3 regions of the Brenneria goodwinii genome follow, and region 2 is predicted to be linked to each of the others. Evidence: predicted binding sites of a transcription regulator. Region 2 holds the regulator's gene; each other region holds the start of a gene.
What was found. Region 2 encodes PhoB, which activates phosphate uptake and scavenging genes when phosphate is short. Its sites were predicted from a motif close to CTGTCATAAAACTGNCNNAT; they were not measured.
Positions count from the first base shown of each region.

Region 1: the regulator PhoB is predicted to act here: its motif matches at 687-706, upstream of glpT (glycerol-3-phosphate transporter).
Region 3: the regulator PhoB is predicted to act here: its motif matches at 1,091-1,110, upstream of pitA (inorganic phosphate transporter PitA).

Region 1 is NZ_CP014137.1:4,641,023-4,643,299, reverse strand. It holds gene glpA (anaerobic glycerol-3-phosphate dehydrogenase subunit A) at 1-482, opposite strand, end outside; gene glpT (glycerol-3-phosphate transporter) at 804-2,153, shown strand; gene yigL (sugar/pyridoxal phosphate phosphatase YigL) at 2,222-2,277, opposite strand, start outside.
Region 2 is NZ_CP014137.1:2,977,206-2,979,482, forward strand. It holds gene phoR (phosphate regulon sensor histidine kinase PhoR) at 1-646, opposite strand, end outside; gene phoB (phosphate response regulator transcription factor PhoB) at 674-1,363, opposite strand; gene sbcD (exonuclease subunit SbcD) at 1,609-2,277, shown strand, end outside.
Region 3 is NZ_CP014137.1:4,138,595-4,140,871, reverse strand. It holds gene ACN28R_RS18380 (BaiN/RdsA family NAD(P)/FAD-dependent oxidoreductase) at 1-900, opposite strand, end outside; gene pitA (inorganic phosphate transporter PitA) at 1,181-2,277, shown strand, end outside.

The DNA.
Region 1 (2,277 bases), 1.7 Mb from region 2:
ATCATATTGGCGGCGGTCAGACGAAAAGGATCGACCGTACCGTCAGGCACCCGAACCGCGCCGATAAGCGTTGGATTAGCGGCCGGTTCAAGCCGCAGGGCTTCTTGCGGATCAATCGCCTGGGCATTGATCCCCGCCTGCTGGCAGGCCGCAATAAACCGGGTCTGGTAGGCGAGATCGTCTTCCGGCAGGGTAATAAACAGACCATCGGTAGGTTCGACGCAGTGACGGGCGATACGCCGCAGAATCTGGTTTTCCTCAATACATTCGCGCGCGGATTCGCCATCGGTCACCGCATAACGCGATCCGCTGTGCAGCAGGCCATGATTACGTCCGGTAGCCCCGGTCGCGATATCATAGCGTTCGAGCAACAGACAGCGCAGCCCCCGTAGGGCGCAATCCCGCACCGTTCCGGCCCCTGTCGCGCCCCCGCCAATCACAATGACATCGGTTTCCCGGTATGCCCCCGTCTTTTGCATCATGTCCTCGCTTCACGCGCTTCGTTACATATTGCTATTGGTACACAAAATACAAGGACAATGTTTGATAAGGAACAAAATCGAACATAAAACGAAAATAAAATGGCGATTAAAAGCAATAAGTGTGATGGTCATCACTCGATTCACTGGTACAACGGCATCAACTCCGTTACTTACCCCGCGCATAAAAAACACTCAAATGTTACATTTTCATAAAAATGTAACATTTGAGCAGTAACTCACAGATAAAAAGTGCGTTATTGGCTAATTTCATGTTCGTTATAGAACAAAAAATTATCGTTTTCGGACGTACCGGAGGCAAAAATGCTGAGTATTTTTAAACCCGCCACACACCAGTCCCGCATCCCGACGGATCAAGTCGATCCACTGTATCGTCGCCTGCGTTGGCAAATTTTCATGGGCATCTTCTTTGGCTATGCCGCTTACTATCTGGTGCGCAAAAATTTCGCCCTAGCGATGCCATTCTTGATCGAACAAGGATTCTCGCGCGGCGATCTCGGTTTCGCGCTATCCGGCATTTCGATCGCCTACGGCTTTTCCAAATTTATCATGGGTTCGGTCTCCGACCGTTCCAATCCGCGCGTGTTCCTACCCGCGGGCCTGATACTGGCATCTGCGGTCATGCTGTTTATGGGGTTCGTGCCCTGGGCCACCTCCAGCATTGCGATTATGTTCGTGCTGCTGTTCCTGTGCGGCTGGTTTCAGGGCATGGGTTGGCCGCCGTGCGGACGCACCATGGTGCACTGGTGGTCGAAAAAGGAACGCGGCGGCATCGTTTCCATCTGGAACTGCGCGCATAACGTCGGCGGCGGTATTCCACCGCTACTGTTCCTGCTGGGGATGGCCTGGTTTAACGACTGGAAAGCCGCTCTGTACATGCCGGCGTTTGCCGCCATCCTGGTCGCGCTGATCGCCTTTGCCCTAATGCGGGATACGCCGCAGTCCTGCGGCTTACCCCCGATTGAAGAGTATAAAAACGACTATCCGGTTGATTATGATGAGAAAGCCGAAGAGGAGCTGACCGCGAAGCAAATCTTTATGCAGTACGTTTTCCCCAACCGGCTGCTGTGGTACATCGCCATCGCCAACGTATTTGTTTACCTGCTGCGCTACGGCATTCTTGACTGGTCTCCGACCTATCTGAAAGAGGTAAAACATTTCGCGCTGGACAAATCCTCCTGGGCCTATTTCCTCTACGAATATGCCGGCATCCCCGGCACGCTGCTGTGCGGCTGGATGTCCGACAAGGTGTTCAAAGGCAACCGCGGCGCCACCGGGGTATTCTTTATGACCCTGGTCACCATCGCCACCGTCGTGTACTGGCTGAACCCGGTGGGCAATCCGCATGTGGATATGGCGTGCATGATCACCATCGGCTTTCTGATCTACGGACCGGTGATGCTGATCGGCCTGCATGCGCTGGAGCTGGCGCCGAAGAAAGCCGCAGGCACGGCGGCCGGGTTCACCGGTCTGTTCGGTTATCTCGGCGGTTCCGTCGCCGCTAGCGCCATCGTTGGTTACACCGTGGACTTCTTCGGCTGGGACGGTGGCTTTATGGTGATGATCGGCGGCAGCATCCTGTCGGTGATTCTGCTAATTATCGTCATGATCAGTGAGAAAAAGCATAAGGAAGCGTTAGCCAGACAGGCTTAATCCCACCTTGTGGGCATCCCTCCGGCGGCGTCCTGTCGACGCCGCCTTTCTCCCAACAGAGAAAAACGTTATCTCAGAAACAAATCCCGCAGATAGTTCGGCACCGCGCTTTCCGCGTTGGAAC
Region 2 (2,277 bases):
GCAGTTCATGACTTACATTGGCAAAGAAGTTACGTCTGGCCCCTTCCAATTGATGCATCTGGGTAATGTCGCGCACCATCATCAGCAACTGCCCCTCGGAATAAGGCATAATACGGAATTCAACGTGATGCGAGTTGTTCAGTTGCAACGTTAGCGGACGGCTGAAATCCTGCCCTTTCATATAGCTGGCGAATTCAGGATAACGCAGCAGGTTGAGGATATTCTGCCCGCTGTCTTCCGGCCAACGGAAATTGAGCAGGTGCTGGGCCAAGCGATTACACCAGAAAATAGTGCCATCTTCGGTGGTGATCACCACCGCATCCGGTAACGATTCGGCGCCGCTACGAAAACGCTTAATCAATAGCGCCAATTCGCGCCGCCGCCGCCGGTTGCGCAATTGCATTTGATAAAGGCCGTAGAACAGCGGTTCCCAGCTCCAGCGGCCCGGCGGCGGCGTCATACTGCGATCGACCCACAGCCAGTAGGAGAGTTTAAGCTGATTGTAAAAATGCCAGCAAAGCACAATTAAAACAGCAGCTAAAAGGAACCAGGGCAGATAACCGAATACCAGCCCCAGCAAAAGCGCGGGCAGACAAAAAAAAGCCAGCTCCAGCGCCAGCCTCTTCCATGATAGACGTTCTAGCACGTTGATGTTTCTCCGGTACGACAACCTTCAATAACGCGTTGAAAAACGGTATCCCGTTCCCCGAACGGTTTGCACCATTTTATCATGCCCGCTGGTTTCCAGCGCCTTACGCAGTCGGCGGATATGAACATCAACAGTGCGATCTTCAACATAAACGTTAGTGCCCCAAACATGATTGAGCAACTGTTCACGACTGTAAACCCGTTCAGGATGGGTCATAAAGAAGTGCAACAACTTAAACTCCGTTGGCCCCATGTCCAGTGCCAGTTCTTCCGTCGTTACCCGGTGCGAGGAAGGATCCAGACTCAACCCGCGCATTTCAATCACTTCTTCAACGGCCATCGGCGAAATACGGCGCATCACTGCTTTGATACGCGCCACCAACTCTTTAGGGGAAAAAGGTTTGGTAATGTAATCATCCGCGCCGACTTCAAGCCCGCGCACCCGATCTTCTTCTTCGCCCCGGGCGGTTAGCATCATGACGGGTATGTCGCGGGTCAGCGCTTCACGTTTCATATGCTTGATGAATTGCAACCCCGAGCCGCCTGGCAGCATCCAGTCCAGTAACACCAGTTCAGGAAAAGGTTCTGACAGTTGTGTTACCGCACTGTCATAATCTTCAGCTTCAACAGGCTGATAACCATTCTGCTCCAGAACAAAACATACCATTTCACGAATCGGTGCTTCATCTTCCACGACCAATATGCGTCTTGCCATTGTTAATCCTGCCGTTAATCATCGTCGCTGTTAGCATGCGCTGTGCATTATGCGTCAGTTTTGTGACAGATTTATGAAAAAAACGCCGGGGCATTTTTCAACCTCGATGCCCAGCCGATCGGCATTCCCCTTGTTACATCGTTTTTTTCGCGCCGCTTTCCAAACTTATGTTTTCGCAACGACAGCTCGCGCACAGGCTGTTTATAATCAGAGACATTGCGATTACACACCGCTCAGGGAGTTCCATGCGTATTATTCACACCGCCGACTGGCATCTGGGGCAGTATTTTTATACCAAGAGCCGTGCGGCCGAACATCAAGCCTTCCTGCACTGGCTTATTGCTCAGGTCGAACAGCATCAGGTGGATGCTGTAATAGTAGCAGGAGATATCTTTGATAACGGTTCGCCGCCAAGCTATGCGCGGGAAATGTATTACCGTTTTGTTGTCGATCTACAGCGTAAAGGCTGCCAGTTAGTCATATTGGCGGGCAACCATGACTCCGTCGCCACGCTGAACGAATCGCGGGATCTGCTGGCCTTTATGAATACGCGGGTGATCGCCAGCGTCGATGGCGATGTCGAAAAACAGGTGATCGTACTGGAAAACCGTCAGGGGCGGCCCGGCGCCGTACTGTGCGCAATCCCCTTTTTGCGTCCGCGCGATCTGATAACCAGCCAGGCCGGACAATCCGGCGATGAAAAGCAGCAGGCATTGCAGGATGCCATCACCGAGCATTACCAGCGGTGTTACCAGTTGGCCTGTCAGAAACGTGAAATACTGGGGCTGCCGCTGCCCATCATCGCCACCGGCCATCTGACGACCGTCGGCGTTACCGCTTCCGACTCCGTGCGCGATATCTACATCGGTACGCTAGATGCCTTCCCGGCGCAGGCGTTTCCGCCGGCGGACTAC
Region 3 (2,277 bases), 1.2 Mb from region 2:
CCCCAGCGTTTGCAGACACTCGACCAATCGTTTGGGGAGCCACTGCGCCAGCGTGTTTTTCAGACTTTGATTGGGGTGCGCCAGCCGTTCATCATTAATCAGCGCCGCAACATCCTGATCCGGCAGAAAATTGACGGTCACGAATTCGCCGGCCTGCCAATAGCTGGAGAGTTGAAGCACCGCGGGGCCGGAAAGCCCACGATGGGTAAACAGGATATTTTCACGGAACGTTACGCCATTCTCTGCGGCGATCGCCACCGGTACGGAAACGCCGGAGAGCGTCTGTAAATGCTCCAGCAGTGGCTTATGCAGCGTAAAAGGCACCAGCGCGGCGCGCGTGGGCAACACATTCAATCCAAATTGCCGGGCGATTTGATAGCCGAACGGCGTTGCCCCCAGACCCGGCATGGACAGGCCGCCGCTGGCAATCACCAGCGCCGAACTGCGCAACGCCGTCCCGTTGGCTAATTGCAGAGTAAATGCGTCGTCCGCCTTTTCCACCGCCGCCACTTCGCTGCGTAAACGGATCGTGACGTTAGCCTGTTCGCATTCTTTAACCAACATATCGACGATCTGTTGGGCTGAATCATCACAAAATAGCTGGCCGAGGGTCTTCTCGTGATAGGCGATATGGTGGCTATTGACCAGACTGATGAAATCCCATTGGCTATATCGCGCCAGAGCGGACTTGCAGAAATGGGGATTCAGGGACAGATAGGCGGCAGGTTCGGCATACAGATTGGTAAAATTGCAGCGCCCCCCTCCGGACATCAGGATTTTCCGTCCGGGCTTTTTGCCATTGTCGAGCAGCAGAACGCGTAGCCCCCGTTGTCCGGCCTGTGCGGCACAGAACAATCCCGCCGCGCCGGCGCCGATGATGACGACGTCAAACTGTTCCACAATAAATTCTCCGATATGATTTCGCGTATTTTCTACCCTGATGCGCGGGGCCGACGGTCATCTGGGCGGCAAATTGTAGTGTTCGCTTCAGTCAGATACTAGCGTAACAATTTACATGGTTTGGTAAAAATTTATAATTGTTTGATTTTTATTAATTAATCATCTTTTTTGCCTTATGGCATAATATGCTAAGTCAAAAAAATGTCATATTTCTCTTTTCCCCACCACCGCTTGTCGCAGATAATGCGCCGCGTTCATGACCACCAATGGCCTAACGTTTATGCTACATTTATTTGCCGGACTGGATTATTACACTAGCCTGATGTTGATTCTGGCTTTGTTATTTGTATTGTTTTATGAAGCTATTAATGGTTTTCACGATACAGCCAATGCCGTTGCTACCGTTATTTACACCCGTGCGATGAAAGCGCAGTTCGCTGTTGTTATGGCGGGAATATTTAACTTTTTGGGAGTACTGTTGGGTGGACTAAGCGTTGCTTACGCCATTGTTCATCTGCTTCCTACGGATTTGTTGCTGAATGTCAGTTCAGCGCATGGTCTGGCAATGGTCTTTTCCATGCTGCTTGCCGCCATTATCTGGAACCTTGGAACCTGGTATTTCGGGCTTCCCGCTTCAAGCTCGCACACGTTGATTGGCGCTATCATCGGTATCGGTTTAACCAATGCCCTGCTGACGGATACATCCGTGATGGATGCGCTCAATATTCCCAAGATGATCAGTATCTTCCTGTCGTTAATCTTGTCGCCGATCGTCGGGATGATTATTGCCGGCGCGATGGTTTTTTTATTACGTAATTTCTGGAATAACAGTAAAAAACGTAAACGCGTGCATCTCACGCCAAACGATCGTGAAAAGCAGGATGGCAAACGCAAACCGCCGTTCTGGACGCGCACCGCACTGATCTTATCGGCCATCGGCGTCAGTTTTTCGCACGGAGCCAATGACGGTCAGAAAGGTATTGGTTTGATTATGCTGGTGTTGATCGGCGTGGCGCCGGCCGGATTTATTGTCAATATCAATGCGTCCGGCTATGACATCAGCCGTACCCGCGATTCGGTGATTAACCTGCAGGAATATTATCTTCAGCATGGCGCCGCGCTGGGGCATGTTATCGATCTGTCGCCGCCGCTTATTCCAACCCAGGAAAAAAGCATTCCGGCCGATGAGAATGGCGCGACTGAGTTTTACTGCGATAGCTCCCGTGTCATGATGGCTATCGAACAGACGCAGAATATGCTGAATAACCTGAAAAGCTATGAGCAGTTAAACGCCTACGATCGTGGCAAGACGCGGCGGTTGCTGATGTGTATAGCTGATACCATGGATAGGATTATTAAGCTGCCGGAAACGCAGTC